DNA from 3 places in the Arthrobacter sp. PL16 genome. Region 3 is predicted to be linked to each of the others. Evidence: riboswitches for the same ligand, from Rfam matches in the RefSeq annotation. Region 3 holds a riboswitch; each other region holds the start of a gene.
The links. Region 3 has a riboswitch for S-adenosylmethionine ahead of sfnG (dimethylsulfone monooxygenase SfnG). Riboswitches for the same ligand answer to the same signal wherever they lie in the genome.
Positions count from the first base shown of each region.

Region 1: linked by a shared signal. The riboswitch ahead of RCH21_RS04710 (ABC transporter substrate-binding protein) and the one ahead of sfnG (dimethylsulfone monooxygenase SfnG) in region 3 are both predicted to bind S-adenosylmethionine.
Region 2: linked by a shared signal. The riboswitch ahead of RCH21_RS10075 (AmiS/UreI family transporter) and the one ahead of sfnG (dimethylsulfone monooxygenase SfnG) in region 3 are both predicted to bind S-adenosylmethionine.

Region 1 covers NZ_JAXCIC010000002.1:211,493-221,931, forward strand. Annotated here, with positions in the region: gene RCH21_RS04695 (energy-coupling factor transporter transmembrane component T family protein) at 1-28, shown strand, start outside; gene RCH21_RS04700 (amino acid ABC transporter ATP-binding protein) at 160-897, opposite strand; gene RCH21_RS04705 (amino acid ABC transporter permease) at 894-1,658, opposite strand; gene RCH21_RS04710 (ABC transporter substrate-binding protein) at 1,669-2,586, opposite strand; SAM riboswitch class IV at 2,759-2,876, opposite strand; gene RCH21_RS04715 (aminodeoxychorismate lyase) at 2,984-3,862, opposite strand; partial or broken gene RCH21_RS04720 (tetratricopeptide repeat protein) at 4,116-4,388, shown strand; gene RCH21_RS04725 (nitronate monooxygenase) at 4,589-5,626, shown strand; gene RCH21_RS04730 (GNAT family N-acetyltransferase) at 5,694-6,302, opposite strand; gene RCH21_RS04735 (hypothetical protein) at 6,381-6,605, opposite strand; gene pabB (aminodeoxychorismate synthase component I) at 6,730-8,796, opposite strand; gene RCH21_RS04745 (low molecular weight protein-tyrosine-phosphatase) at 8,800-9,309, opposite strand; gene RCH21_RS04750 (methyltransferase domain-containing protein) at 9,336-10,133, opposite strand; gene RCH21_RS04755 (MarR family winged helix-turn-helix transcriptional regulator) at 10,143-10,439, opposite strand, start outside.
Region 2 covers NZ_JAXCIC010000004.1:128,671-139,109, reverse strand. Annotated here, with positions in the region: gene thrS (threonine--tRNA ligase) at 1-1,697, shown strand, start outside; gene RCH21_RS10095 (HIT family protein) at 1,697-2,335, shown strand; gene pgsA (phosphatidylinositol phosphate synthase) at 2,335-2,955, shown strand; gene RCH21_RS10085 (hypothetical protein) at 3,200-3,472, shown strand; gene RCH21_RS10080 (acyl-CoA dehydrogenase family protein) at 3,590-4,843, opposite strand; gene RCH21_RS10075 (AmiS/UreI family transporter) at 4,901-5,512, opposite strand; SAM riboswitch class IV at 5,549-5,661, opposite strand; gene RCH21_RS10070 (spore photoproduct lyase family protein) at 5,827-6,936, shown strand; gene pdxS (pyridoxal 5'-phosphate synthase lyase subunit PdxS) at 7,060-7,974, shown strand; gene RCH21_RS10060 (GNAT family N-acetyltransferase) at 8,198-8,914, opposite strand; gene RCH21_RS10055 (M3 family metallopeptidase) at 8,940-10,439, opposite strand, start outside.
Region 3 covers NZ_JAXCIC010000007.1:153,347-163,785, reverse strand. Annotated here, with positions in the region: gene araA (L-arabinose isomerase) at 1-510, shown strand, start outside; gene chvE (multiple monosaccharide ABC transporter substrate-binding protein) at 569-1,684, shown strand; gene mmsA (multiple monosaccharide ABC transporter ATP-binding protein) at 1,802-3,331, shown strand; gene mmsB (multiple monosaccharide ABC transporter permease) at 3,336-4,571, shown strand; gene RCH21_RS14305 (PTS sugar transporter subunit IIA) at 4,750-5,370, opposite strand; gene RCH21_RS14300 (CoA-binding protein) at 5,513-6,013, opposite strand; gene RCH21_RS14295 (O-acetylhomoserine aminocarboxypropyltransferase/cysteine synthase family protein) at 6,010-7,389, opposite strand; gene sfnG (dimethylsulfone monooxygenase SfnG) at 7,389-8,567, opposite strand; SAM riboswitch class I at 8,561-8,665, opposite strand; gene RCH21_RS14285 (glycoside hydrolase family 6 protein) at 8,895-10,154, shown strand; gene RCH21_RS14280 (hypothetical protein) at 10,252-10,439, shown strand, end outside.

The sequences.
Region 1 (10,439 bases), on a different contig from region 3:
CGGGACATGGAACTTCATCCTGTCCTGACCGGCTCGGGGACCGGTCGGACGCAGAGAAGTGGCCGGACGCAGAGAAGTGGCCGGACACGGAGAAGTCGCCGGACGCGGAACGGCCGCGACAGGTTCGCCTGTCGCGGCCGTCGGGTGACTCCGGTGCTGCTAGAGCACGTCCGAGAGGAACGAGCGCAGGCGCGGCGTCTGCGCATCGTCGAAGATTGCGGCCGGGGGGCCGGATTCGACGACCACGCCGCCATCCATGAAGGTCACGGTGTCGGAGACGTTGCGGGAAAAGCCCATCTCGTGCGTGACGACGACCATGGTCATGCCAGCCGTAGCGAGATCCGCCATCAGGGCCAGGACGCCCTTGACGAGCTCCGGGTCCAGGGCGGAGGTCGCTTCGTCGAAGAACATCACCTCGGGATCCATGGCCAGGGCCCGGGCGATCGCGACGCGCTGCTGCTGTCCACCGGACAGGTTGCCCGGACGGACATCGGCCTTGTGCCTCAGGCCCACGAGGTCCAGCTGGGCGAGGGCCTTCTCCCGCGCCTCGCCGGCGGACATCCGGCGGAGCTTCCGGAGGGCCAGCGAGACGTTCTCCAGCACCGTCTTGTGCGGGAAGAGGTTGAACTGCTGGAACACCATCCCAATACGCCGACGCAGCTCGTCCGGGTTGTCCTTGAGGACGGACCGTCCGTCGAGCAGGATGTCCCCCTCGTCCGGTTCGATCAGTCGGTTCAGGACGCGCAGGAGCGTCGACTTCCCGGAGCCGGACGGGCCGATGACGGACGCCGTCGTCCCCTGCTCCACGTGCAGGTCGATACCTCGCAGCACATGGTTGGTGCCGAAGGACAGGTGCAGGTTCTGCCCCGTCAGGGTTCCCGATTCGATGGTCGTCACGCCTTTGCTCCTTCGCCGATCCTCGCGGCCAGTTCATCCGGTTCGGGCTTCTGCTTCTTGCCCACGCGGAGTCGGTTGTCGATGAAGTTGACCAGGTGGGTCAGCGGAATGGTCAGGCACAGGTACAACACGCCGGCCGCGATGAGCGGCGACAGGTTGCCGGTGTTGCTGGCGGCGTCGTTACCGACCCGGAAGAGCTCGCGCTCACTGGCGACGAGACCGATGAAGTAGATCAGCGACGACTCCTTGATGAGCGAGATGAACTGGTTCACCAGGGCGGGCAGCACGCGCCGCACGCCCTGGGGGACCACGACGAGCTGCATGGACGAGCTGTAACTGAAGCCCAGGGCACGCGAGGCCTCCAACTGACCCTTCTCCACGCTCTGGATGCCGGAACGGAAGATCTCCCCGATGTAGGCCGAAGCAATCAGCGACAGGGCGAGGATGCCCAGGGGGTACGGGCTGGTGCTGCCCGTGATCTGCCGGAGGATCGGACCGAGCCCCAGACCGATGAGCAGGATGATCACGACGGCGGGCAGTCCGCGGAAGATGTCCGTATAGATGCGTGCGATCCATCGCAGCACCCGGTTCCGTGAGATCCCCATGATCGCGAGGACCATGCCGACGACCGTGCCGATGATCCCCGAGGCCAGGGCGAGCATGAGCGTGTTCGGCAGGCCGACGGTCAGGAGGTCGGGCAGGACGGCGGCCATCGCCTCCCAGTCGAAGAAGGTCTTGCCGAGCTGTTCCAGGGCGTCCATGCAGGGACCGCTACTTTACTTCCACGGCTTTGCTGCCGGGCTTCCAGTCGGAGGGCATCTCGCGGTCCGGGTACCACTCCTTGGTGAGTTCCGTCCAGGTGCCGTCGGCGACGACGGCGTCGAGGCCCGCGTTGAGGGCATCGATGAGCGGCTGGTTCTCGCTGTTCACGGCATACGCGGTGAAGTTCTCCGTGTTGATGATCGTCTCGGCGATCGTGGTGTCGTCGCCTTCCTTCACCTGTCCGGTGGCCTGCTGCGACGGCGCTACCCACGCGTCCACCTGGCCGTTCTTCACGTTGGCATACACGGTGTTGTAGTCCGGGAAGCGCACGGGCTCGAGGCCCAGGGTGTTGGAGACGTAGTCGTCCTGGACGGTGCCCTGGACCACACCGATGCGGGTGCCCTCGGACAGGGAATCGAAGCCGGTGACCGGGGAGCCGTTCTTGGCGACGACGGCCATGTAGCCGAAGTCGTAGCCGTTGGTGAAGCCGACGTTCTCGCGGCGTGCCTCGGTCGTGGAGATCGACGACGATCCGACGTCGTACTGCTTGTTCTGCACCTGGGCGAGGAGCGCGGAGAAGTCGGTGGAGGCGAACTCCACCTCGAGGCCGAGCTTGTCGCCGATGGCGCGCAGCAGCTCGTTGTCGTAGCCGGTGAAGACGCCGTCCTCCAGGAAGATGTTCGGCGGCGCGTCCGACAGCGTCCCGACGCGCAGCGTGCCGTCGGTGATGAGGCCGAGTTCCGCCGTGTCGATCTCCTCGACCGGGGTGGTGGTCTCGGTGGTGTACTTGTCCAGCGACTGCTGGTCGCTGCCGGCCAGGGCGTCGGTGGTCTCGGCGGGTTCGCTGCTGCTGCTGTTGCCGCAGGAAACCGTCAGGGCGAGGAGGGGGACGGCGAGTGCCGCGAGGACCTTGCGGGAGATGTTCATGATGTCCTTGTTCGGTGCTGGCCCGGGTACGGGCGATGGATCGGGTTCTTCCGGGATGCCGCATGGCGGCAGGGGGAACGCTGCTGGTTGCTGGGTGACACGCTCGCTGTTCTGGGCTGTGCGCGTAGTAGCGGGCCGTAGGTCCCGATGGATCCGGAACAGGGGCCGCACGACGCCGTACTTGCCTACCGGGGGACTTGGCCCGGCGGCCGAATCTTCACCTGGAGCACCCCACTACGGGAGAGGGTTGCTGTCCAGCCGGCCAGGGCCGATGGCTGGAACTCTTGATTTCATGAAAACGCTATGGCAGCACGGAGGTCCCGGTCAAAACGCGGGACCGGCGAAACCAGCGTTTGACGTAGGAAAAGGGTCATTCAGCGTCATTTTGTGGTGAGGATTACACGAAACGATCGACAAGCTCGGTGAGTTCGGCGGTCAGGGCTGCGGAGGTACGGAGCTCCTGGCCGTCGAGGACCAGGACGGGCACGAGGAGCCGGATGCTCGAGATGAGCCAGACGGCGTCGGCGTCGAGGAGGTCGTCGGGTTCGAGCGGGCCGTAGCCGAGCTCCCAGCCCTGCTCCTTGGCGGCCGCGAAGAGCGCACTCTGGGATGTGCCCGCCAGGATGCCGCTCTCGAGCTGCGGAGTGAGGAGCGTCTTCTGCCCATCCCGGTCGTAGGCCAGAAGGACCGTCGACGTCGGGCCCTCCAGCACCTTGCCGTCGGAGGAGGTGAAGATGACGTCGTCTGCTCCATTGGCCCTCGCGTGGCGGACGGCTGCCATATTGACGGCGTAGGAGAGGGTCTTGGCGCCCATCAGCAGCCACGGTGCGCGCTGGGCGATGGTGCTGTCGTAGCCCCGCTCGAGGAAGAGGACCTTCAGGCCCGCCTTTCGCTGCGCCAGCGTCGATGCGGGAACGGGTGCCACCTGCACCCACGCCGTCGCCCGTCCGGCACCTTCGACTCCGCGGGTGGCGATGAGCTTCACGACGGCATCGCCCTGATCCGGTTCCGCGGCGGCGAACTCGCGCAGGCCGGTGCGGATCGCGCGGCTCCAGGCGTTGGCGTCGGGCACGTCCAGGTCGAGGGCCGCGGCCGACGACGCAAGCCGGCTCAGGTGGGCCTGTTCCTTGCGCGGGGAGCCGTCGACGGCCAGCATCGATTCGAAGATCCCGTCGCCGCGGGTGGCGCCGAGATCGGTGGCCATGAGCTGCGGTTGCGAGGCATCGACGACCTTCCCGTCGTCGTAGGCCGGGTCAAGGAACACGAGAACAGTCATGGCTGACAGCGTAGCGGCAGGGCGCACGGTGCCGCAGGCCCCCAGCGGATGCCTCGAGCCGCGTCCCGGCCTTCGTCTACCGCAACATCCTCGTCCTCGCGGCGCTGATCGCATAAGGTCCGAAGGACCTTCTCTGTCCCGAGGCGATCGCCGTCAGCTCCGGGTGGGCGCCGTCGCTGTCGTCGGACAGACTGGGACGATGACCCTCGACGACGAGCTCGACCGCATCTTCCGGGTTCGCGACCGCTCCGACATGCGACCCACCATCGCCGCCCTGCTGCCCCTCCTCGAGGTGCATCCGCATCAGGCCCGGGTACTGTACGAGGTCGGTGGAGCCTACGACACGGCAGGGGAGGAAATCCTCGCCTGCTCGTTCTACGAGCGCGCCCTCGCGGCAGGACTCTCCGGGGACCTGCTCCGCCGCTGCTACCTCCAGTACGGCTCGACGCTCCGCAACCTCGGACAGCATGACCGGGCACTGGAGGTCTTCGACCGTGCGCGCCGTGCCTTCCCTGCTTCGCCGTCGCTGGCTGCCTTCGAAGCTCTCTCGCTGCACGCGGCAGGTCTGCCCGATCGTGCTTTCGCGCCCTGCTCGATGCGTTCGCCGACGCGGTTCATGCACCCGATATCGACCACTACAAGGCTGCACTGCGGGCGAACGCGGACTATCTTCGGAGCATGGGCAGGACGTGAGGTGCGGCCGGTTCTCGGGAGAGGTGGAACGGGATGGCAGCAGGAACCGTGCACGGCCGGCACTTCTCCCTTGACGTGCTCACCGTGCCCGTCGTGCAGGCGCCGATGGCGGGCGGGCCCTCCACTCCGAGGTTGGCCGCCGCCGTCAGTACTTCCGGAGGGCTCGGTTTCCTCGCCGCGGGGTACAAGTCGGCCGACGCGGTACGGGCCGAGATCCTTGCCACCCGCTCGCTCACCGGAGCCCCGTTCGGGGTGAACGTGTTCGTCCCGCAGCCTTCCGTCGCCGATTCGACGGCCGTCGCGGACTACGCGGAGTCGCTGCGGGCAGATGCCGCCGCACTGACGACGACGCTCGGGCGCGCACGATACGACGACGACGACTGGGCGAATAAGATCGACGTGCTGCTCGAGCTCGCTCCGGACGTCGTGTCCTTCACCTTCGACATCCCGGTGTCCGGAGTGATGGAGGCGCTGACGACGGCGGGTGTCGCCGTCGTCCTGACCGTCACGTCCCGCGCCGAAGCGTATCGGGCTGTCGAATCGGGAGCCCGTGCCCTGTGCGTGCAGGGTCCGGAGGCCGGCGGGCACCGCGGGACCTTCGACCCGACGTCGGAACCGGAGGTGACGCCGCTCCTCCAGTTGATCGAGGAGCTCCGGGATGTACCCGTGCCGCTCATCGCCGCCGGCGGTGTCGTGACGGGCGAGGACACGCGCGTCGTCCTGTCGCGCGGAGCGGCCGCCGTGCAGGCGGGGACCGCGTTCCTCCGGGCCGACGAAGCGGGGACGAAGACGGCGCACCGGGCAGCGCTGATGTCCGGTGAGTTCATCTCGACGTCGGTCACGAAGGCGTTCTCAGGCCGCTACGCGCGTGGGCTCGCGAACGGATTCATGCGTGACCACGATCATGATGCGCCCTTCGGCTATCCCGAAGTGCACCACCTCACCACGCCCCTCCGGGCGGCAGCGGCGGCAGTCGGGGACGCACACCGCCTCAATCTCTGGGCGGGCATGAACTTCGGCAGGACCATGACCGGCAGCGCGGAAGCCATCCTCGCGTCACTGCGGCCCTGAGAGCTCGGTGCTCACGGTGGATGGCTGCGGTCGGTCCCGCCTGGGACGGGCAGAAGGAGCCGACGGATCAGGCATGGCGCGTCATCCTGTGGAGGAGTCCGTCGCGCACCATGGGCCACTCGTGGACGAGGATCGAGTAGACGACGGTGTCGCGCAGTTCGCCGTTCCGGGCTCGGGTGTGGCTCCGAAGGACGCCGTCCTGCTTCGCGCCGAGCCGGGCGATCGCCTCGCGCGACTGGTGGTTCAGCCAGTGTGTCCGGAACTCGACGGCCGGACACCGGAACACCTCGAAGGCATGTCGCAACAGCAGGTATTTCGACTCCGTGTTGGTGCCGGTCCGCTGGGCCGAGGCGGCGTTCCAGGTGGAGCCGATCTCGACGCGCGGGGTGTCCTGGTCGATGTTCATGTAGGTGGTCATGCCGATGATCCTGCCGGGCGCTCCTGTAGCCTCGTCGGCTGATCGGGCGGTGAAGGGGAGCATGGAGCCCCTGTCCTGCAGGGTGAGACGACGGTCGATCTCCTGCTGCATGCCTTCAGGGGTCGGCACCGAGGTGTACCAGAGGTTCCAGAGCTCACCATCCCTGGCGGCCTCGACGAGCCCGTCGTGATGTTCGCGAGCGAGGGGTTCGAGGACCACGCGGGTGCCGTGGAGGGTGGTCGGCTTGAGATCAGTCATGTACCGACAGTAGTTCGGGCTCGCCGTCGCCCGAGGGTTGACCTGGAACTGGAACTGGAACGGCCCGGCCTTCGGCGATCACGTGAGACCTGGCTGCAGGGCGTCGACCGCGTCGAGGACCGCGAGCGACGGCAGGTCCGCCATCGCTGCGACCACGGCGAGGGGCTCACCGCTGCTGACGGCCGACGCGACGGCTACCTGGAGTTCTGTCACGGGGAAGGGATCTGCTGCGGGGTGCAGCCCCTCGGTGGAAGTGCTCGAGCGCGCCGCGGCGACGACCCGTTCAAGATGGCTCGAACTCATGATGTCTCCTCTACGTCGATGCATTCAGTTTCACTCTGGGTCATCAAGCTGGGAAGAAACGGGACGGCACCTGCGAGGTCTTGCCCTGCGGCCCCTGGTGTGGACGGACGGGCAGGCGCACAGGTCAGTCGGACGCCGCCGGAAAGTCTGCCCCCAGCGCCGACAGGACGCCGCGAGCCTTGGTCCGCACCTCGTTCCACTCGTCCTCGGGGTCGGAGTCGGCGGTGATTGCCCCGCCCACACCGAGCGTGAGATGCGTGCCGCCGTCGTCCTCCCTGAGCACGAGCGTGCGGATGACGACGGCGAGGTCCGTGGCGCCCGTGAGGCTGAAGTACCCCGCCGCCCCCGAGTAGGGTCCGCGCGGCACCTGCTCGAGGCCGTCGAGGATGGCCATGGTGCTGATCTTGGGCGCACCCGTCATCGAACCGGCAGGGAACGCCGAGGCGACGACGCCGGCGCGGGTGCTGCCCGGCCGGAGACGCGCATCGATGGTGCTGACCATCTGGTGCACGGTGGCGTAGGTCTCGACGTCGCACAGCCTGCTGACCGTGACCGAGCCGGGCACCGCGTGGTGTGAGAGGTCGTTGCGGAGGAGATCCACGATCATGATGTTCTCGGCGCGGTCCTTCGTCGACGTCCTCAGGTCCTCGAGCAGCGCCGCGTCCTCCGTGCCGTCCGAGGAGCGGCCGCGGGTTCCCTTGATCGGTTCGGCCCGCATCGCACCGTCGGACGTCAGCCTGAGGAACCGCTCCGGGGACGTGCTCGCGACGGCGAATCCCGGGAAGCGGAGGTAGTGGGCGAAGGGGGCCGGGCTGACGGTGCGGAGGCGGAGATATGCCTGCAGCGGATCGAATTGTTGCACGACCGCGGAGAGTGAGGTCGTCAGGCATACCTCGTAGGTGTTGCCGTCGGCGATCTCGGCCTGCGCCCGCCGGATCTTTGCGAGGTATTCCTCGCGGGTATCCCGTCCTGCGAAGGAGGGGACGGGCAGGGGAGCCGACGCCGGCACGGGTCCGGGTGCGGGTCCGGGTGCGGCAACGGCTTGCCGCGCCTGTGCCAGCCAGGCCTCGCGCTCCGCATCGGGTCGCCCGTCGGTGAGCGTCAGGAGGAACAGGGTGCCTTCGGCGTGATCGATGACGACGGCCCTTCCGGCGAAGATGAGCGCGGAGTCAGGAAGGGCGTCAGCAGCAGGCGGGGAGGAGTTGCCGCCGGTCTCCCGCTTCAGCTCGTAGCCGAGGTACCCGAGCCACCCCAGGCCGAACTCGCACGCGAGGCCCTCCGGTACCCGGACCGCGCGACGCCCCCATACGTCGTCGAGCCACCGGAAGAAGGGCTCCCGGATGCGGGTGGTCACGGCACCGGCACTGATCTCGGTGATGCCATCCCTGTGGATGGCCTGCTGACCGAAGGCCCCACCTGCATCCGCCATGATGCTGAAGCGGTTCCGCCCGGGCTCGGCACCGGTGCCTTTCGGGGCGCCTGCGGCATCGGAACTGTCGAGCCAGGCCGACGCGGCGGACCCTGCGTACAGCGCGCGGAACAGTGCTGCGGGTTCCGGGTCCGCATCGATGCGCTCGCAGTCCAGCGTCAACCCGCGCCGCCCGGCCCGTTCCGGAGCCAGGAGCACGGCACAGGCGGGAAGGGCTGTGAGGGCGAGGCGTACGGATCGTGGCGATGGCGCGTTCAGGTGGCCCTGCACGACGACGTCGGCGGCCTCACGGGGATCGTCACCCGCCAGCCACCGGCTTTCCTGGTCGGCCCAGCGCTGCCAGAAGGGCGCGTACGTCTCTCCGTCGCGGCCGATGGCCGTGCGGTGCCGCACCTCGGCATCGGCCTCGACCCAGATCACGGCGTCGAGATGGACCCGTGCCGCAGCAGCTGCCGACCCCACGCCTTCCAGCAGGACGATCTCCGCGGTCGCCGTCGTGCGCTCCGGCCCGTCCCGTCCCTCCTCCCAGTCCCAGGCGTTCCACCGTGCCGGGCGGCCTGATCGGAGGGGGAGGAGGACACGCTCCACATAGCGGGCGATACCGTCGTCGAGCCCGTCCCAGCCCGGATAGATGTCCTCGAGGTGGAAGACGGTGACGCTGTGGTGCTCGCGGAGGAGGGCGGCGAGTTCGAGGGCGAGGGTCGTCTTGCCTGCACCGGACCGGCCGTCGACGGCGATGAGGAGGGGCATGAGCGAGGACATGGCTCAGGCGTCCGGCTCCCCGCCGTCGAGCTCGTGCCGCACGTATCGGACCACGCCTTCGACAGCGCCGTCGACCATCCGCCACGTGGCGTCGAAGTCGCGGGCGTCGCCGTACCAGGGATCGTAGATACCGAGTTCTTCGAGATCGGTATCCGTCGTCGAGGGATCGAATTCGCGCAGGAGGTGGATCCTGTCGCGGGATTCGTCGTCCGGCGCTCCCGCGCGGAGCACGCGGTAGTGGTCCAGGTCGAGGGCGAGGATGAGGTCACGCTCCCGGTACCAGCCCGGTTCGAACTGGCGGGCGCGGTGCAGGTGGCTCTCTATGCCGAGCTCGGTCAGCTTCGTCGCCGCGCGCTCGTCGATGGGCCTGCCGACCTCCCCTCCGGTGGTCCCGGCGGAATCGACGACGACGTCGTTCGCCATTCCGGCCCTCCCGAAGGCATGGGTCAACATGAGCTCGGCCATGGGGGAGCGGCAGATGTTGCCGGTGCAGACGGTGACGATGCGGTACATGCTCCCAGCCTACGCAGGCGCGGACGTCATCCCCGCGCTAGTATCTCGACGCTCGGCATCAGGAACAGGCCGTCGTCCTTGCGCGCCCACCTGCGCCATCCCTCCGCCAGCCGTTGAAGGGTGTCCTGGTCGGCGAGGCCGCGCTCCAGCGTCTGTTCGGCGAAGGCGGAGTGGAGCACGCGCTCGGCCCACGAATCCGCCAGGAACCGGCGGTCCTCGCCGGAGGCGTACGTCCAGTTCGACGACGACACCTCGACGTGCGCGAACCCGGCTGAGGATGCCCAGGACCCGAGGCGTCGGCCAGCGTCGGGCTCGCCGCGGTTGCCTCGGGCCAGCCGTCCGTAGAGTTCCCGCCATTCGTCGAGCTCCTCGACCGCCGGATACCAGGTCATGGCGCCGAAATCCGCCTCGCGCACGGCCACGATCCCGTCGGACCGGACCACGCGTCGCATCTCGCGGAGCGCGGCCACCGGGTCGGCGAGGTGCTGGAGGACCTGATGCGCATGGATCACGTCGAAGGACTCGTCGGTTGCGTCGAGGTCGTAGACGTTGCCCTCACGGAAGCTGAGGTTCATGACGTCGGCGTAGGCGCCGGAGGCCTGCGCAACCACGTCCGCCGAGCTGTCGATGCCCACCACCGAGCCGGGGGCGACGATGTCCGCGAACCCCGCCGTGATGCTTCCGGGGCCGCAACCGATGTCCAGCAGGTCCATCCCTGCTTCGAGAAACGGCTCGAGGTAGGCGGCCGACGATGCAACGGTGCGCGCAGCATGCGCCGCGGTCACGCTGGGGTGGTGTCCGTGGGAGTAGACCTCGTCTTCCATCCTTGGAGACTAACCCGACGAAGGGCTGTCAGTCAGCGTCGCGCCGTTCCGCGCTTCATTCTTCGCTGCGACCGTCGCATCCGTTATCTTCTGCATCATGTCGTGCAGCAGGGCCAACTGCTCCTCCGAATACTGGTCGAAGACGTCGTTGATGTGGCGTGCGAGGGGCGCGAACAGCAGGGCGCCTGTGGTGCGCGCCTTGTCCGTCAGGTGGAGGTGCACCTGTCGCCGGTCGACGTCGCTCCGCCGCCGCGTGACGTGGCCTGCGGAGTCGAGGCGGTCCACCAACGCCGTGGTGGCCGGTGA
Region 2 (10,439 bases), on a different contig from region 3:
ACGTCGAGGAGCCCTTCACGCCGGACGAGCTCAAGCAGCTCGAGAAGATGATGCTGAAGATCGTCAACACCAACCAGCGCTTCGTGCGCCGCGTCGTGTCCGAGGACGAAGCCCGCGAGGCGATGAAGAACGAGCCGTACAAGCTCGAGCTCATCGGGCTGAAGGGCGGGGCGACGGACGAGGACGGCGCCTCCGTCGAGGTCGGCGCCGGTGACCTGACCATCTACGACAACGTGGACCGCAAGTCCGGCGACGTCGTCTGGCAGGACCTCTGCCGCGGTCCGCACCTGCCCAACACGAAGCTCATCTCCAACGCCTACGCGCTCACCCGCTCTGCCGCCGCCTACTGGCGCGGAAGCGAGAAGAACAAGCAGCTGCAGCGCATCTACGGTACGGCGTGGCCCACGAAGGACGCGCTGAAGGCCTACCAGGAACGCCTGGCCGAGGCCGAGCGCCGCGATCACCGGCGACTCGGCACGGAGCTCGACCTTTTCTCCTTCCCCGACGAGCTCGGATCGGGCCTGCCGGTGTTCCACCCCAAGGGCGGCATCATCCGCAAGGCCATGGAGGACTACTCGCGCCAGCGCCACACCGACGCCGGATACGAGTTCGTCTACACACCGCACATCACGAAGGGCCACCTCTACGAGGTCTCCGGCCACCTCGACTGGTACCGCGACGGCATGTTCCCGGCGATGCACGTCGACGAGGAGCTCAACGAGGACGGCACGGTGCGCAAGCCCGGGCAGGACTACTACCTCAAGCCGATGAACTGCCCCATGCACAACCTGATCTTCAGGTCCCGGGGCCGGTCCTACCGCGAACTGCCACTGCGCCTGTTCGAGTTCGGTTCCGTCTACCGGTACGAGAAATCCGGTGTGGTGCACGGCCTGACGCGGGTCCGCGGCATGACGCAGGACGACGCCCACATCTACTGCACGCGCGAGCAGATGAAGGACGAGCTGACAGGAACCCTGAACTTCGTCCTCGGACTGTTGAAGGACTACGGCCTCGAGGACTTCTACCTGGAGCTCTCGACGCGCAACCCGGAGAAGTCCGTCGGATCCGATGAGATCTGGGACGAGGCCACCCGCACGCTCGCGGAGGTCGCGGAGGCCTCCGGGCTGGACCTCGTGCCCGATCCCGGGGGAGCGGCGTTCTACGGGCCCAAGATCTCCGTCCAGGCGCGCGATGCGATCGGGCGTACCTGGCAGATGTCGACGATCCAGCTCGACTTCAACCTGCCCGACCGCTTCGAACTCGAATACCAGGCGGCCGATGGCTCCCGCCAGCGCCCGGTGATGATCCACCGGGCCCTGTTCGGGTCGATCGAGCGCTTCATGGGAGTGCTCACCGAACACTATGCCGGAGCGTTCCCGGCCTGGCTTGCACCCGTGCAGGTCCTCGCGGTCCCTGTCGCCGAGGCCTTCAACGACTACCTGTACGACGTCGTCGACAAGCTCAAGGCCGAGGGCATCCGGGCGCACGTCGACGCCGGCTCTGACCGTTTCCCGAAGAAGATCCGAACAGCCAGCAAGGAGAAGGTGCCGTTCGTGCTGATTGCAGGGGGCGAGGACCAGGAAGCCAACGCCGTTTCCTTCAGGTTCCGGGACGGCAGCCAGGACAATCAGGTGCCTGTGGACGAGGCCGTCCGCCGAATCGTGGAGGCGGTTCGCAGCAGGGAGGCTACTCCCTGATGGCGGACGCGGACGCTGCGAACGGGCTCCCGGCCGGGCAACCGGCGGGAGCCTATCCGGGTGATGCTGCCGTGACGGACGGCTTCGACCTTGCCGGCGTCCCGGATGCTTTCCAACGCCTGTGGACGCCGCACCGCCTCGCCTACATCAAGGGCGGACAGGACAAGGTCACGTCGGAGGAGACCTGCCCGTTCTGCCACGCTCCGGGACTGAGTGACGAGGAATCCCTGATCGTGCACCGTGGCGCCCACGCCTTCGTGCTGCTCAACCTCTTCCCATACAACGCCGGTCACCTCCTCATCTGTCCCTACCGGCACGTCCCCGACTACACGGACATCAACGAAGCCGAGACCGCGGAGATCGCGTCCCTCACGCAGACCGCGATGCGCGTCCTGCGCCACGTCTCCAACCCGTCGGGCTTCAACCTCGGGATGAACCAGGGTGTCACCGGCGGCGCCGGCATCGCCGCGCACCTCCATCAGCACGTGGTGCCGAGGTGGGGCGGAGACGGCAACTTCCTGCCGATCATCGCGCAGACCAAAGCCATCACGCAGACGCTCGGCGAGGTCCGCGATCAGGTGGCCGCGGCCTGGCCGGCAGGCAACGCCACGGGTGGTACTCCCGGGTCGGTGTCCTGATGCTCAACAAATATGCAAGGGGATTCTTCACGCGGCTGCTCACGCCCTTGGCGCGGCTCCTGCTCAAGTGGGGCGTCACTCCCGACGCCGTCACCGTCGCCGGGACCATCGGGGTGGCCGGCGGTGCCCTCGTGTTCTACCCGCTGGGACAGTTGTTCTGGGGCACGGTCTTCATCACCCTCTTCGTCTTCTCGGACATGATCGACGGCATCATGGCGCGCATGAAGGGCCACGATGGTCTGTGGGGGAGCTTCCTCGACTCGACCCTGGACCGCATCGCCGACGGCGCGCTCTTCGCCGGCGTCGCCATCTGGTTCTTCACGGGCGGGCAGAACCCGGCCATCGCCATCGCGGCACTCGCGTGCCTGGTCCTCGGCATGATCGTCTCCTACGCGCGAGCCAAGGCAGAATCGCTCGGGTTCACGGCCAATGTGGGCCTGGCGGAGCGCGCCGAGCGCCTCGTATCCGTCCTCGTCGTCACGGGGCTGACGGGGCTGGGTCTGCCCGAAGGCGTCCTTCTCGCCGTGCTCGTGATCCTGGCACTGGCCAGCGTCGTCACGGTATTCCAACGTGTGAACGCGGTGCGGCAGCAGTCGCTCGAGGCGCCGTCGCCGTCCTGACCCTGCGCCGAGAGCCAGGTGCATGATCGGGTTCCGACAACCCGGCAGGCCGGGGAGGTCCGCCCGCGACGGTCCCGGGCGGACCTCCCCGGCGGCTTGGCACCGGGTATCGATGCGTCCGCTTGCACGGTTCCCCCTTATCCGCCGTCGGACCTCCACTGAAGTGGGTAGCCGTCGATGAGTTAGCGCCGGATGAACCGTCTAAGAGGGGAGGACACCTGCTCAACTCGGAAGGACGCCCCCCATGCCACATCTTTCAGGATTCCTGCCCGCTGACCTGCACATCGTTTCGCAGGTGGATCTGCTGCTCCTCCAGAGGGGTGCCGTACCGCGTAGCTCCCGACTTGAAGCCACGCGGGCAGGACATCACTCCTCACCGTGGCCCGAGCAGGCGGTGGACCGCGTACTCGACGAACTCGAGCGCCGCGAGATGATGGCCGCCCGCCGCCCGACGGTACATGGCCCGACGGTACATGCGCCGAGGCACTCGAGTTCGCACGGCGACGACACCGGGTAACGGGACCTCATCCTCCGCCGGAGCTGTCGCCCTGCAGCTCCGGCGCGCCGCATCCCTGCCATGGGCGGTGGACAGGGTGGCGCGGCAGTGTCCCCAACTCCTGATCGCTCCGGTCGCTTACGCTTTCGCGGCGCCCGAGGGTGCTGACCCTATGGACCAGACCCGAGGCGGCACGACCCCGTTCACCGAGTGGTCCCCGATGATCCTCGCCTTGAAGACCCACGGGTTATGGTTGGCAGCCGTACGCGCGTTCCGCCAGTGACGATCGAAGTTCTTCGCCGTGCTCACGCCGGAGGCGGCGAGCGCGTTGAAGACGTCCGATGTCGCCCTCGTGGCAAGTGCCGTCAGGATCACCTGCGCCTTCGCGGTCTCGAGTTCGGCGACGTCGTTCCGCCGCTCGTCCTCGGCCTCGTCGTCGAGGAAGGCACTCTCATAGGCGTGCTGCAGGGCGCGGGCGGCCCGTTCGACTGTGGCGTCCGCGGCGTAAGCGGCTGCGGAGACCTCGCCGATCACCTGCAGGATCTGCGGGTCGGCCGCGAACGACGAAGCATTGCCGTGGCTGAAGATCCGGGTCCGGTTGCGCACCTCGTGTGCGACGTCGCGTTCGGCTGCAGTGATGGTGCCGGCCAGGACGGCGAGCAGCACCGCCTGGTAGAAGGCCGTCTGGTACTTGAACCTGGTGTCGAAGTCGATGACGTTCCCGGCGTCGACCCGCGCCCGCTCGAAGGTCGAGGTACCGGAGCCGGTTGTCTGCTGGCCGAAACCGTTCCAGTCGTCGGCGTGCGTGACCCCGGGCTGGTGGGCGCTCACCACCGCGATCACCTTGACGTCGTTGTCGGTGCGCTGGGCGAAGGTGTCGATCCAGTCCGCGAAGATGCTGCCGGTCGAGTAGTACTTGGTGCCGCTGATGAGGAAGCCGCCGTCGTGCCTGTCGGGGTCGGGGCTCACCTTGGTGATGACGTCGCCGATCGTGACGCCGCCGACCTCCGTCCACGAATTGCCGACGGTTTCGCCATCGACGAAGCGCTTGAGCCAGACTGCGCGCTGAGGGCCGGTCGAGACAAGGCGGTCCTCGACGAAGGCGAAGTGCGCGCGCAGCGCTTGCGGGATGTTCGAATCGGCAGCTGCCAGCTCGGTGAGGAGGCGGAAGAGCTGTGGCAGGGAGGCGCCGAGGCCGCCGTCTGCGACAGGCACCCGCAACGCTCCGAACCCGGCAGTGATGAGCGATCGGATCTCCTTCCGGGGCAGCTCATGGTCGAGCTCGCGGCGTGACGCACCCTCGGCGATCTCGGCGAAGAGGGGCCGGAAGCGGGCGGCCAGGAGTTCGTAATCCGCGTCCGTGGTCGGAGGGGTGTGGGTCAGGGTCGGCATGTCGGACCTTTCGCTGGTGGAGATCGAACGGGAAGGGAGAGAGGAAGCAGAGGAGCGTCAGGCTGAGACGGGTACCGGGGGTGTAAGGACACGCACGGGGCGTGCGCTGATGGTCGCGGCCACGACGAACAGGACACCTAGGGCTGCGGCAGCAGCGATGACAGAGGTACCGCCCGACGGCCATGCTCCGTTGAGGCCGAGGACGGCGGGAATCACGGTGCTGGACGTGCCGACGAGGATCGCGCTCCAGGCGGTGATTCGTGTGAGGCGCGTGGCGCCGCGGGCGAGCAGCAGGAAGAAGAGGCTCCAGAGCACCGCCCAACCGAGCCACAGCACGGAATTGATGGGGTCGCCGTCGGCCTCCGTTCCGGCGAACACGACTGCGAGAACGGCGACGAAGGCACAGAACCAGCCGACGCCGGCGGAACCGAGGCCGGCGACCGAGCTGAGCCCTACATAGAGGTAGGTGAGACCGAACAGGACGATTCCGCTGGCCGAACCAGCGGCTTCCGGGCCTCCCGTCGATGCGATCAGCAGGGCGATGACCAGTTGGAGTACACCGATCACCAGGTTGAAGAATCCCGAATCGCGCGGTGCCACACGGCCCAGCAGGCCGAGACCGTTGATCAGAAGAGCTGCTCCGGAAAGCAGGAGGCAGATGTATGACATGGACGTCCCATCGACGGGACGCGGACCCTCGGGTACGCGCCGTGCTTGCCCCGCGCGCTTCACGCAGTGCCGGATCTTCACCTGGGGCACCCCACCACGGAGGGGGTTGCCGTCCGACGAGCCAGGGCTTTGCGTCGGAACTCTTGATCTGTGCTCCCGAGACTAGGCCGACAGAGGTGGAAGGAACGGCATTGAGACGCGCGGTAACGCACTATGACCTCGCGTGACCTGAACCGTGCGGACGACCGTGCGGATGACCGCACGGACCGTGATCCGGCGGAACATCCGAGACGTCCGACTTGTTATACGAGGTAATGACAACAGCCCAGGAAATGGACCTGACCACCCTCTCTCCTACCCGTCTGTGGGTGCCCAGACACGTGATGATCACGCGGGCCGCAGCCGACCTACCGCACACAGCCGAGATCATCAGGCGCTGCGAAATCGCCGGCGTCGACGACATCCGGATCCTGCCCGGCAACGCGCTGACGGGACTCCGTGGCGCCACCGAGCGCGAAACCTACGCATCCGCCAAGAACACGCTGGCCGTCGTCGTCGCACCTCCGAGCGCCCTCAAGCCGCAGCCGATCCCACCGAGCGCGGACTGGCGGATCGACCTCGCCAAGGGCTGCCCCGCCCACTGCCAGTACTGTTACCTCGCCGGATCCCTGCAGGGGCCTCCGGTCACCCGGGCCTACGCCAATCTCGACGAGGTGCTGGGCGGGATCCGCACCCACGCCGGCAGGGGTTCCGTCACCCGCGGAACCATCGATCGGGGTGACGAGGGCACGACCTTCGAGATGTCCTGCTACACCGATCCACTCGGCATCGAGAGCGTGACCGGCTCGCTTGCTGCCGCGATCTCCCGCGTCGGCTCGGGCGAGTTCGGCAGCGACGTCCAACTGCGGTTCACCACCAAGTTCGACGACGTCGGAGAGCTGGTGACGCTCGACCATGGGCGCAGGACGCGGGTCCGTTTCTCGGTCAATGCTGCCGAGGTAGCTAACCGGTTCGAGGGCGGAACGGCGCGTATGCCGGCCCGGCTCGCCGCCCTCCGTGCTGTGGCTACAGCCGGCTACCGTGTGGGCCTGACGATCGCGCCCATCATGCCCGTACCGGATTGGCGCGAGCAGTACGGCGCATTGCTGGATGACATCTCCGAGGCAGTCGCCGGTATCGACGACCTCGACCTGACGGCGGAGATTATCACGCACCGCTTCACCCCGGCGAGCAAGGAGGTGTTGCTGAGCTGGTATCCCAGGACGAAGCTCGACATGGACGAGGATCTGTGGAGCCAGAAGCGTTCGAAGTTCGGCGGGGTCAAGTACGTGTACCCGAAGCAGACCATGACGGAGATGCGGCAGTGGTTCACGGAGGAACTGGAGCGGCGCCTACCCGCTGCCCGGCTCCTCTACTGGACCTGATCCATCCGCATTCGTCCGCGCCACGGCGGCGTGCGTGTCACCGGAGGACGCTGGCGAGCGGGGGAGGGGTCGCGAGCGGCGTATCATGAAGGGTCAGCTTTTATCTACCTTTAGGGGCAAGTTGTGTCCACCGTTGAAGACAATTCGGCAACCACAGCGCAGACCGGCGGCAACCGGGTCAAGCGCGGTATGGCTGAAATGCTCAAGGGCGGCGTCATCATGGATGTCGTCACAGCCGATCAGGCACGCATCGCCGAGGACGCCGGTGCGGTAGCCGTCATGGCGCTCGAACGGGTTCCCGCGGACATCCGTGCCCAGGGCGGGGTCTCCCGCATGAGCGATCCCGACATGATCGACAGCATCATCGACGCCGTGTCCATCCCCGTCATGGCCAAGGCCCGTATCGGTCACTTTGTGGAGGCACAGGTCCTTCAGTCCCTCGGCGTCGACTACATCGATGAGTCCGAGGTCCTCACGCCCGCCGACTTCACCAATCACATCGACAAGTGGAAGTTCACCATTCCCTTCGTCTGCGGAGCCACCAACCTCGGTGAGGCGCTTCGGCGTATCAACGAGGGCGCTGCGATGATCCGCTCGAAGGGCGAGGCTGGTACCGGTGACGTCTCCAACGCCACGATGCACATGCGCAAGATCCGCTCGGAGATCAACAGGCTGTCCTCGATGGCCGAGGATGAGCTGTACGTCGCGGCCAAGGAGCTCCAGGCTCCCTATCAACTCGTGAAGGAAGTGGCCTCCGCCGGCCGCCTGCCCGTGGTTCTGTTCACCGCGGGTGGCATCGCCACGCCTGCGGATGCGGCCATGATGATGCAGCTCGGCGCCGACGGCGTGTTCGTCGGCTCAGGCATCTTCAAGTCGGGAAACCCGGCCGAGCGCGCGAACGCCATCGTGCAGGCGACGACGTTCCATGACGACCCCGACATGATCGCAAAGGTCTCGCGTGGACTGGGCGAAGCGATGGTCGGCATCAACGTGGACGAGATCCCGCAGCCGCACCGTCTCGCGGAGCGCGGCTGGTAGCAGCTTTGCAGTACGGCCTGTAGGACGGCCGAGCGCCGGCATCGGGCGCGCAGCGGAAAGGATCGCACCCCCAGGAGGGTGCGGTCCTTTCTGCTACCGCTCACGTAGTCGAGGAAGCCGGTGAGGGTGGCCTGTTCGCCCGCCGCGATGGGTGGGTAAGGGGGTTGGTCGGCCATCGTGCGTCAAGGGTAGCGACGTGCGGCGCAGTGGCACGGAGCGGGGCTCAGAGATGCAGGGCGTAGGTCCTGCCGCGTCCGATCAGCGTGAAACCGCGCCGGGAGAGGAACTCGAATCCCTGCGGAGTGGCATTGACGGCGAGGTTCGTGGCCCCGGCATCACCCGCCGCCCGGGCCGTCGCGCTCAGCAGCGCCGTGGCAAGACCGCGCCGCTGGTGGTCCGGCAGCACTTCGAGGTGATGGATGCCGCCGAGGCGGTCGAGCCCGTCGACACCCGAGGGGTAGAACGAATACGCCGCGCCGGAAAGCATGCCGCTGTCCCGGTCCCGTGTCACCGCGTGCCAGGCCTGCCGAGGCTGGGACCTCACCACCCGCAGTTCCTGCTCGAGCGGGCCCGAGTAGTCGGGGACGTCCGTTGTGAGGACGGCGTCGTCGTCGTCGGAGCGGACGACGGCGGACACAGGCGCCGCCATCCACCAGGGCTGCCAGCTCGGCGAGAACCCGACAACTCCCAGTTCGCTGGCGTTCACCGCGCTGTTCAGCCACACCCGCGCCGACGAGGCACCGAGACGCATGCCCTCGGCCAGGGCCGGCCTGACCGCGTAGGCACTGACCCGCTCGGGGAACATCATCATCAGTTCCTTCCGCGCGGGCAGCCATACCCAGGTGGAACCGTGTGTCGAGAACGTCTTCCCGCCCGTGGCCGTGGCCAGCGCAGCACACCACGCGGATTGGAGCCGCTGGCACTGCACGATGGTTACCATCCCGCACCGCCGACGGGACGGGAACTCATGCCAGGCCGCGGCGGACGAGCAGCGGGTGCAGGTCGGCATCACGGCCGCGGAAGCGGCGGAACGCCTCGAGTGGATCGATGCTGTTGCCTCGCGACAGAAGTTCGCGCCGGAAGTGGTCGCCGTTCTCGCGCGTCAGGCCACCGGAGGACTTGAACCACTCGACGGTGTCGGCGTCCAGCATCTCGCTCCAGATGTACGCGTAGTAGGACGCCGCGTAGCCTCCAGCGAAGATGTGCTTGAAGTAGGAGGTGCGGTAGCGCGGGGGAACGGGCGCAAAATCCACGCCGGCATCGGCGAGGGCGGTCGCTTCGAAGGCGAGCGGGTCCTCGATCTCCGTGCCGGCGGGGATAGAGTGCCAGGCGAGGTCCAGGAGGGTGGCTCCGAGGTAGGCGGTCGTCTCGAAACCCTCACCCCACGCTCCGGCGGCATGGATGCGGTCGATGACCTCCTGGGGAAGTGCCTCGCCGGTCTCGTGATGGCGCGCGTAGTTCGCGACGATCTCGGGCCAGAGGATCCACATCTCATTGACCTGGGAGGGGTACTCGACGAAGTCACGCGGCACCGAGGTGCCGGCGAAGAGCGGGTAGGTGACGTCCGAAAACAGCCCGTGCAGTGCGTGGCCGAACTCATGGAACGTGGTGACCACCTGGTCGTAGGACAGCAACGTCGGTTCCCCGGGGCCGGGCTTCGAGATGTTGAGGTTGTTGATGACGACGGCGCGGGTGCCCTCGAGCGTCGACTGGTCGACGAAGGAGTTCATCCAGGCTCCGCCGCTCTTGGTATCACGGGTGTAGTAGTCGCCGAGGAACAGGCCGAGTCCGGATCCGTCCTCGTTGAAGACCTCCCACACCCGGACGTCCGGGTGATAACCGACGAGGTCGGGTCGCTCCGTGAACGAGAGCCCGTAGAGGCGGTTGGCAGCGTAGAAGACGCCGTCGTGAATGACCCGCTCGAGCTCGAAGTAGGGGCGCAGCGCGTCCATGTCGACGTCGAACTTTGCCTTCCGGACCCGGGCGGCGTAGAACGCCCAGTCCCAGGGCTCGATCGGGTGGCCTGCCTCGGCCTCGAGCTCGGCAGCCTCGTCCCGCGCGTTCCGGACGGCCGGAGCGGCGAGTTGCCGCATGCGGTCCATGATCGCGTCCAGCGACGGGGCCGTCTGATTGTCGGTCGCTGCGGCGGCGTGGGTGTCGAAGCCGAGCAGGGCGGCGCGCTCCGCGCGTAGGGTCGCCATGCGGGTCGCGATCGCGAGGGTGTCGGCGTCGGTGCCTCGCGCACCGCGGTTGACCGACGCCTCGTGCAGGCGACGGCGGACGTCCCGGCCGGTGAGCGATTCCAGGGCCGGCTGCGCCGTCGGCAGGATGAGGGTCAGGAGGTACTTGCCCTCGTGGCCGGCATCCGAAGCTGCACCGGCTGCGGCGGAAATCGAGTCGGCGGACAACCCGTCGAGCTCCTCGACCGAATCGAGCAGCAGCGCTGAGTCATTGGTGTCCTTCAG
Region 3 (10,439 bases):
GAGGATTACACCTACCACCTGGTGCCGGGGGAGGAGAAGATCCTCGGAGCGCACATGCTCGAGATCTGCCCTACCCTGACCACGTCCAAGCCCTCCCTGGAGGTGCACCCGCTCGGAATCGGCGGCAAGGAAGACCCCGTACGGCTCGTGTTCGACACGGACGCCGGTGCCGGCGTCGTCGTCGCGATGTCGGACATGAGGGACCGCTTCCGCCTCACGGCCAACGCCGTCGAGGTCGTCCCGCCCGACGCCCCGCTTCCCAACCTGCCGGTCGCCCGCGCAGTGTGGAAGCCGGAGCCGAGCCTCGAAACGTCCGCAGCGGCCTGGCTCAGTGCCGGCGCCGCGCACCACACCGTCCTCACCACCGCGGTGGGCCTCGAGGTCTTCGAGGACTTCGCGGACATCGCCGAGGTCGAACTGCTGCGGATCGACGCCGATACCAGGCTGCGTGACTTCCAGCGTGAGCTGCGCTGGAACGCCGCCTACTACCGGCTGGCGCAAAAACTGTAAGAGCTCCTCCCCGAAAGCCGGCAACGCTGCCGGAAACCACTCACAAGAAAGTTCCACCATGAATCGGAAATACCTGGCCGGCATCGCGGCCGCCAGCATCCTGACCCTCAGCCTCACCGCCTGCGGTGGGAGCAGGGGCGGCGGCGACGCCGCTGCCGAGGGCGGATCCAATGAAGGTGCAAAGATCGGCGTGGCCATGCCTACGCAGCAGTCCGAGCGCTGGATCGCCGACGGCGAGAACGTCAAGAGCCAGCTCGAGGAGCTCGGCTACGACGTCGACCTCCAGTTCGCGAACGACGACATCCCGACGCAGATCTCGCAGATCGAGAACATGATCAACGGCGGCGTGAAGGCCCTCGTGGTCGCCTCGATCGACGGCACCACGCTGACGAGCGTCCTCGACCAGGCCGAGGCCCAGGACATCCCGGTCATCGCCTACGACCGCCTGATCAACGAGTCGGACACCGTGGACTACTACACGACCTTCGACAACGAGGAAGTCGGCGTCCAGCAGGCCACCTCGCTGCTCACCGGCCTCGGTATCCTCGACGCCGAGGGCAAGGAGACCGGCGAGATGGGTCCGTTCGACGTCGAGCTCTTCGCCGGAAGCCCGGACGACAACAACGCGACGTTCTTCTGGGACGGTGCGATGAAGACGCTCAAGCCGTACCTGGACAGCGGCGTGCTCCGCGTGCCCAGCGGCCAGACGGAGTTCGAGCAGGCAGCGATCCTCCGCTGGCTGCCCGACACCGCCCAGGACCGCATGGAGGACCTCCTCACCGTCGGCGGCGGCGAGCGGCTCGAAGGCGTCCTCTCGCCCTACGACGGTCTCTCCATCGGCATCATCTCGGCCCTGACCTCGGGCGGTTACTCGGCGGACGAACTCCCGGTCGTCACCGGGCAGGACGCCGAGGTGGGCTCGGTGAAGTCCATCGTCGAGGGTGAGCAGTACTCGACGATCTTCAAGGACGTCCGCGAGCTCGGCAAGCAGGCCGTCACCATGGTCGACGCACTGATGAAGGGCGAGGAGCCCGAGGTGAACGACACCGAGACGTACGACAACGGCGTCAAGGTGGTCCCTGCCTACCTGCTCGAGTCGCAGATCGTCACGGTCGACAACTACGAGGCAGCGCTCGTCGAGACCGGCTACTACACCGAGGACGACCTCAAGTAACCGTTCCACAGCACTCCTGATACCTGTGGCTCCGTACCGCTCCGGTCCGGAGCCACAGGCTGCTGTACCTCGCCCGGCCGTCGCCGGGACTTCCACTCAAGTAAGCGAGGCTCGACCATGGCGGAGAACATCCTTCGGATGCGCCGCATCACCAAGACCTTCCCGGGCGTGAAGGCACTGCAGGACGTCAATCTCGACGTCGCACGCGGAGAAGTCCACGCGATCTGCGGAGAGAACGGGGCCGGGAAATCGACCCTCATGAAAGTGCTGTCGGGTGTGTACCCGCACGGCACGTACGACGGCGACATCGAACTCGAGGGTTCCGTCGTCGAATTCAGGGACATCCGCGACAGCGAGCGTGACGGCATCGTCATCATCCACCAGGAGCTCGCCCTCTCACCCTTCCTCTCCGTCGCCGAGAACATCTTCCTCGGCAACGAGCGGGAGAAGCGCGGGTTCATCAACTGGAACGAGACCAACGTGGAGGCAGCCAAGCTCCTGCGCCGTGTGGGCCTCGACCTCAACCCCGTGGTGCGTGCGGGCGATATCGGTGTGGGAAAGCAGCAACTCGTCGAGATCGCCAAGGCACTGTCGAAGAACGTGAAGCTGCTGATTCTCGACGAGCCCACCGCAGCCCTGAACGACGAGGACTCCGCGCACCTCCTCGGGCTGGTGAAGGGACTCCGTGACGAGGGGATCACGTGCATCATCATCAGCCACAAGCTCAACGAGATCCGGGCGATCGCCGACTCCGTGACCATCCTCCGTGACGGCCGCACCATCGAGACGCTGAGTCTCCACGATGGCTCCGTCACCGAGGAGCGCATCATCAAGGGCATGGTGGGCCGGGACATGGAAAGCCGCTATCCGGACCGCACGCCGGTGATCGGCGAGGAAGTGCTCCGCGTCGAGGACTGGACGGTGCATCACCCGCAGGAGGGCTCCCGCGTGGTGGTCGACTCCGCGAACCTCTCGGTCCGTGCCGGTGAGGTCGTCGGTATCGCCGGCCTGATGGGCGCCGGCCGCACCGAGCTCGCCATGAGCATCTTCGGGCGGAGCTACGGTTCACGTATCACCGGCACTCTCTACAAGAACGGAACGCCGATCACGGCGCGCAGCGTCGGGGAGGCGATCCGACACGGTATCGCGTACGCCACGGAGGACCGCAAACGGTACGGCCTGAACCTGATCGACGACATCAAGCGCAATGTCTCCGGTGCGGCCCTCGGCAAACTGGCGAAGCGCGGCTGGGTGGACAGCGGACGCGAGGCCGTCGTCGCCGGCGAGTACCGCCGCTCGATGAACATCAAGGCACCCACCGTCACGGCCATCACCGGCAAGCTCTCCGGCGGTAACCAGCAGAAGGTGGTGCTCTCCAAGTGGATGTTCTCGGACCCCGACGTCCTCATCCTCGACGAGCCCACGCGCGGGATCGACGTCGGTGCCAAATATGAGATCTACACGATCATCAACCGCCTGGCTGCGGAGGGGAAGGCCGTCATCGTCATCTCCTCGGAGTTGCCCGAGCTTCTCGGCATCTGCGACCGCATCTATACCCTCGCCGAAGGCCGCATCACCGCCGAAGTGCCCATCGGGCAGGCGACCCCCGAACTTCTCATGCAGTACATGACCAAGGAAAAGGACTGATTCCATGGCAACCACAGTCAAAGACCCCGCAGTGACCGCACCTCCGCCTCCCGTGAAGCACGGGCTGGCCTTCCTCACGAGCCGGCTGCGTCAGATCGGCATCTTCGTAGCGCTCATCGTCATCGTCGCCCTGTTCCAGGTGCTGACCGGGGGCGCGCTGCTCATGCCGGACAACGTCTCGAACATCATCGTCCAGAACAGCTACATCCTGCTGCTGGCCATCGGCATGGTCATGATCATCGTCGCCGGGCATATCGACCTGTCCGTCGGGTCCGTGGCGGCCTTCGTCGGCGCGATGTCCGGCATCATGATCCAGGACTGGGGCTTCACCTGGTGGGTGGCCTTCATCGCCTCGCTCGTGATCGGCGGGCTCGTCGGCGCCTGGCAGGGCTTCTGGGTGGCCTACGTGGGCATCCCCGCCTTCATCGTGACACTCGCGGGCATGCTCGTGTTCCGTGGACTCACGCAGATCGTGCTCGAGAACCAGCGCATCACCGGGTTCCCCGAGGAGTACCGCCAGCTCGGCGGCGGCTTCCTCTTCCCCGGGCTCTTCCCACCGGAGACGAACCTCCTCGACTGGACCACGGTGGTCCTCGGCGTCGTCGCCGTCGTCCTCCTCGTCGCCAGCCAGCTCCGGGGGCGGGCCACGCGCGCGCGCCTGAAGCTCGAGGACGAGCCCGCGGCCTGGTTCTTCACCAAGCTCGCATTCATCGCCGCCATCATCCTGGGCTTGACCTACCTGCTGGCCGGCTCCCGCAGCGGAACGCCGATCGTCCTCGTGGTCCTCGGCATCCTGATCGTCGCCTACAGCCTGGTCATGAGCAACAGCGTGTTCGGTCGCCACATCTACGCTCGCGGTGGGAACCTGCAGGCCGCACAGCTCTCGGGCGTCAACACGAAGCGCATCGACTTCATGCTCTTCGTGAACATGGGCGTGCTCGCGGCCCTGGCGGGACTCATCTTCACCGGCCGCCTGAACTCGGCCGGCCCGGGTGCAGGCAACCTGTTCGAGCTCGACGCCATCGCGGCGGCGTTCATCGGTGGTGCAGCGGTGACCGGTGGCGTGGGAACCGTGATCGGCGCCATCACCGGCGGTCTCATCATGGGCGTGCTGAACAACGGCATGTCCCTGCTGGGTGTGGGGATCGACGTCCAGCAATTCATCAAGGGCATGGTGCTCCTGCTCGCCGTCGGGTTCGACGTCTTCAACAAGCGCCGCGCCTCCAACGCCCTCAAATAGGCCGGCAGCAGGAAACGAAGAAAGGATGGGCAGGGCGCGACGTCCGCGACCTGCCCATCGATCACCGAACTATGAGCGCCGCTTCGAGGCTCATTCCCCAACGGGCCTCGAAGCGGCCTTCTCATTCCCGCAGCTCTGTGGCGCGAAGAGCCGATCGGGGCTCAGACACCGCAGCGACCTACGCCCCACCCCGGATACCCGGTGGATCCTGTCCAGCAGGCGTAGCCTTCGCATCTCCGGCGGCGGCAACAACGACGGCGGCGGCGGCGGCGGCAGCTCCGGCGACGGATCCACCCTGCGCCACGCCGTCGTTCCTGGCTGCAGCGGCTTCAGCGGTGGCACCGGCTCCGACGCCCAGGGCTCCCTCGACGAGCCGCACGACATCCTCGCTGGTTTCGGCAGCCCTCAGGGAGGCGGTGAAGTCCTTCCGGATGAGCGATCGCGCGAGCTTCGAGAGCACCTTCAGGTGCTCCGCGTCGGTGCCGGGTGACCCGGCGATGAAGAACACGAGGTCAGCTGGGCCGTCCTTGGCACCGAAGTCGACGGCGGGGGACAACCGTGCCACGGCGAGCGTCGGGACGAGCACGGCTTTCGACCGGCAATGGGGGAGGGCGATTCCCCCAGGGATTCCTGTCGCGGTTCTCTCCTCACGTGCCAGGGCATCGGCGTAGAGGCCGTCCGCCTTGCTGGCGCGTCCCTGTCCCGCGACCTGTTCAGCGAAGTAGCGGATCACCGAGGACCGGTCTGTGCCTACATTCGCATCCAGGGTGACAAGCTCCGGAGTGATGAGATCGGACATTGGACTTCCTCCTGTGCAAAGGGTGTTGCCTGGGGTGCGTCCGCTACGGCCTGGACGGCCGGCACCTACCGTCGTCGCGTCCCCTGCTGCCGGTCGAACAGTCGCATCCGTCGCTGATGCCGAGGGACCTGACGAAGAAGCCCTACGAGGTGATCTGCCGCTTCGAGGAGATGATACCCGTGTTGAACCCCGCCAGGTTGAGCCCGCCGTGGAACCGCGCATGCTCGATCTTGATACACCGGTCCATCACGACGTTCAGGCCGGCTGCTTCGGCGTCCCGCGCCACGTCCTCGTGCCAGGAACCGAGCTGCAGCCAGAGCGTTTTCGCGCCGACGTCGAGCGTCTCCTTCAGGACGGAGGGGAGGTCGTCGTGCTTGCGGAACACGTCGACGACATCGGGAACCTCGGGCAGGTCCTCGAGGGACGGGTAAGCCGGCTGCCCGAGGATCTCCTTGGCCACCGGATTCACGAAGTAGAGGCGGTACGGGGAACTCGACTGGAGGTAGGTGGCCACGAAGTAGGACGCGCGCGACGGCTTGTCCGACGCCCCGACGATCGCGACGGACCGCGCGTTCCTGAGGAGCGCGAGGCGTTCGGGTGCCGACGGGCCTTCCCAGGTACGTTCCGGTGCAGTACTGCTCATGCTCCCACTCCTACCGCGCGCGTTGCCGAGGCGTCGTCGTCGTTTCCTCCGGCGGACTCCTGCGGGAGGTCGTCGAAGGCTTCGTCGGAGGCGTCGAAGGCGAGGTCGAGCGCCTGGTCGAGATCCCAAAGGATGTCACCGAGGTCCTCCAGCCCCACGGAGATGCGCACGAGGTCCTCGGGTACGCCGGCCGCGACGAGCTGCTCGGCGGAGAGCTGCTGGTGCGTCGTCGAGCCCGGATGGATCACGAGGGTGCGCGAATCACCCACGTTCGCGAGGTGTGAGGCGAGTTGCAGCGACTCGATGAATTTCTGCCCGGCCTTGCGTCCGCCCTTGATGCCGAAGCTGAACACGGACCCGGGGCCCTGGGGCAGGTATTTCTTCGCGCGCTCGTGGTGCACGTGCGTGGGCAGGCCCGCGTAGTTGACGTACTCCACGCGGGGGTCGGCCTGCAGCCACTCCGCCACGGCCTGGGCGTTCTCGAGGTGTTCGTCCAAACGCTGGGCCAGGGTCTCCACACCCTGCAGCAGCTGGAATGCGGACATGGGCGAGAGCGACGGCCCGATGTCGCGGAGCTGCTCGGTCCGGAGCTTCGTCAGGAAGCCGTACTCACCGAAGTTCGCCCACCACTGGATGTTGCCGTAGGAGGGCACGGGCTCGGTCATCATGGGGAACTTGCCGTTTCCCCAGTCGAACCTGCCGCTCTCCACGATCACGCCGCCCAGGGTGGTGCCATGCCCACCGATGAACTTGGTGGCGGAGTGGATGACGATGTCCGCGCCGTGCTCGATCGGCCGCACGAGGTACGGCGTGCTGAGCGTGGAATCGACGATGAACGGGACGCCGGCGTCGTGGGCCACTTTCGCCAGACCTGCGAGGTCCGCGATCTCCCCCGAGGGGTTCGCAATGACCTCGGCGTAGACGGCCTTGGTGTTCTCGCGGATGGCGGCTGCATAGTCGGCGGGATCGGTGCCGGGAACGAAGGTGGTCTCGATGCCGAAGCGCCGCAGCGTCACGTCGAGCTGCGTCACGGTCCCGCCATAGAGCTGTGAGGCCGCAACGATGTGGTCGCCGGCCTGGCACAGCGCAGCGAAGGTGAGGAACTCCGCGCTCATGCCCGACGCCGTCGCTACCGCGCCGATGCCGCCTTCCAGCGATGCGATGCGCTCCTCGAAAGCCGCCACCGTGGGATTACCGATGCGCGAGTAGATGTTGCCGTACTTCTGCAGCGCGAAGAGGTTTGCGGCGTCGTTCGTGTCCTTGAAGACGAACGACGTCGTCTGGTAGATCGGGACGGCTCGGGCGCCATGGGTGGCGTCAGGGGTGCCACCGGCGTGCAGTGCACGCGTGCGGAAACCGAAGGAGCGTTCTGCCATCAGACACCTGCCTTGCTGGGGAGGGTACCGGCGAGGGTCTCGCCCGGATCGAAGTCGACGCCTGCCTTGCGTGCCGCATCCGCTTCGAGTTCACGCACGATCGGCAGGATGTCGGTGCCGAAAGCCGTGACCTCCTCCTGGAAGTGCAGGTAGCAGGTGAGGAACAAATTGACGCCGATCTTCTTGTACTCGACGATCCGCTCGGCAATCTGCTCCGGGGTACCGATGAGCTGGGTCTTGAAGCCGTCGTTGTACTGCACGAGGTCCTCGAACGAGGAGTCCGCCCACATGCCCTTGCCATCCTTCGTGGAGGCGCCGGCTTCCTGCACCGCGTCACGGAAACCCTCGACCGCGGGCCGGTGCGCCTTCTCGACGATCTCGCGCAGCGTGTCGCGGGCCTCCTTCTCGGAGTCGCGGGCGATCACGAAGCCGTTGAGTCCGTAGCGGGGGCGCCGACCCACTTCGGCCGCGGACGCCTGGACGCCGGCGATATTCTCCTTGAAACCCTCGAGGTCCTTGCCGTTCGAGAAGTACCAGTCAGCGACGCGCCCGGCAGTAGCCTGCGCCGCCGTCGAGTTGCCACCGAAGAAGACTTCCGGATGCGGGCGTCCCGGAACATCCACGGGAGCGGGGCTCAACGTGAAGTTGTTGATGTTGTAGTACTTGCCGGACTGGGTGTAGCCCTGCTCGGTCCACAGTCCGCGCAGGATCCGGATGAATTCCTCGGTGCGGACATAGCGCTCGTCGTGCTCGAGCCACTCGAGGCCGAAATTGACGAACTCGTCCTTGAGCCAGCCGGAGACGATATTGACAGCGGCGCGGCCGTTCGAGATGTGGTCCGCGGTGATGATGAATTTTGCCAGCACGCCGGGGTGCCACATGCCGGGATGGACGGCGGCGATGACCTTGAGCTTCTCGGTCGCAGCCAGGAGGGCGAGCGAGAAACTCGTGGCCTCATGCTGCTTGTCCGCGCCGTAGGAGGCGGCGTATCGAGTCTGCGAAAGGGCGTACTCGAAGCCGGCGTCCTCCGCGATGCGCGCGAGCTTCTTGTTGTAGTCGAAGTCCCAGCTCGTGCGCTGCTCGATGGTCGAGACCACCAGGCCGCCACTGACGTTGGGAACCCAATAGGCGAATTTCAGGGGGGTGGAAAGGTCGGCGACGCTCATTATCTCCTCCATCGTCCTGGCAGTAGCACCCTCATGTCGCCGTTCGATGGCGGCAGCCAGGGTTGCTGCGGCTTCATGGAGCCAGGTCTCTCAGCCGCTCGGGATGGTCGGTTCGAGTCTGACACCGGGACTCTGCAGAACCAAACAATGTGTCCCCGTATGAGGCGCCGCCGAGCTGGCTTCCAGCCGTACCGGGAGTCTTGACAAAGTTGGGGACAACAACAAAGACTGGCCGTGGGAGCGCTTCCACGGCGGGTGGAGGTCGCTACCGATCGGGCTTCCACGCCACCATCCACAGTATGAGGAGCAATGATGCTCAGCATTTCCAGGACCTGCGCCATGACGCTTGCACTTGCAGGAGTCCTCGCCTCCACCGCCCTGTCGGCAATCCCGGCCGCAGCACAGGGCCCCACGGGCGGGCAGCCGACGTCGGGGGAGCCGACCGCCACCGAGTTCTACGTCCCCAAGCAGAACCACTACCACGAGGCACAGCGCCAGATCGCGGACCTGCGGTCCTCGGGTGACCGGGCGGCGGCCGACAGCCTCAGCGCGATGATCTCCACGCCCCAGGCCGTCTGGGTCACCGGCAGCGATCCGACGACGGTGACGCAGGAGGTCAGGAACACCACGCACCGCGCCGCGGGCAAGGGGCAGGTGCCTGTACTGGCCGCCTACAACCTCCCGTTCCGGGACTGCTCGCAGTACTCCGCCGGTGGCGCAACGGACGTCGCCGGGTACAAGGCATGGGTCGATGCGCTCGCCGCGGGAATCCAGGACAGGGCGGCCATGGTGGTGCTCGAACCGGACGGACTGGGCATCATCCCCTGGTACACGGCACTGGACGGCAATCTCGAGTGGTGCCAGCCGGCGGAAGCGAATTCCGCGACTGCCGCCGCCGAGCGCTTCGAGATGCTCAACTACGCGGTGGACCAGCTCAAGGCCCTCCCCAACACCAAGGTCTATCTCGACGGGACGCACAGTGCCTGGCTGGGGACGGGTGAGATCTCGAGCCGGCTCGTGAAGGCCGGTGTCCAGAAGGCCGACGGCTTCTTCCTCAACGTCTCGAACTACGAGCTCACCGAGCGGCAGCTGAAGTTCGGCTCGTGGGTCTCGCAGTGCATCTACTACGCGACGGAGATCAAACCGGGCGCCTACGGATCCTGCGCAAGCCAGTATTACCCGGCTTCGCCCTCCGACTTCTCCACCTGGGGTCTGACCGACGCCTGGTATGCACAGAACGTGGGCGCTGCCGCCAATGCCCCGTCCTCCGATGAGCTCGCGCACTTCGTCATCGACACGAGCCGCAACGGCCGGGGCCCCTGGGTTCCCTCGGCCTCCTACCCCGACCCCCAGGTCTGGTGCAATCCGCCGAGCCGCGGGCTCGGCTACCTGCCGACGTCCGACACCGGCAATGAGCTCGCCGACGCCTTCCTGTGGATCAAGGTCCCGGGTGAGTCGGACGGAGAATGCAGCCGTGGTCTGACGGACAACGATGGAGTCGATCCCGAGTGGGGCCGCGTCGATCCTTCGGCCGGCGCCTGGTTCCCCGAGCAGGCCGTGGACCTGATCGCCAACGCAAGCGCACCCGTGCGCCCCTAGCTGCCAGGTCCACGACGTTTCTCTCGGAAAGGTTTGGGCGGCCCCACTCGCATCCAGCGAGTGGGGCTGCATGCTTTCCGGCGCCTAGGGTTGAGCCATGGAGGAATGGAAGACGGCGACTCGCCTGCAGGAGCGCAGGCTGTGGAACACCCTGACCTGCGTGGGCGTCGTCCTGACCCTCGTTCTCGCCGCCAGTATCCTCGTGGCGATCCGATACTCGGATGATCAGCCGACGGTCTGGTTCCTGGTGCAGCAGGCGGTCCTGCTCGCCCTCAGTTCCGGCGG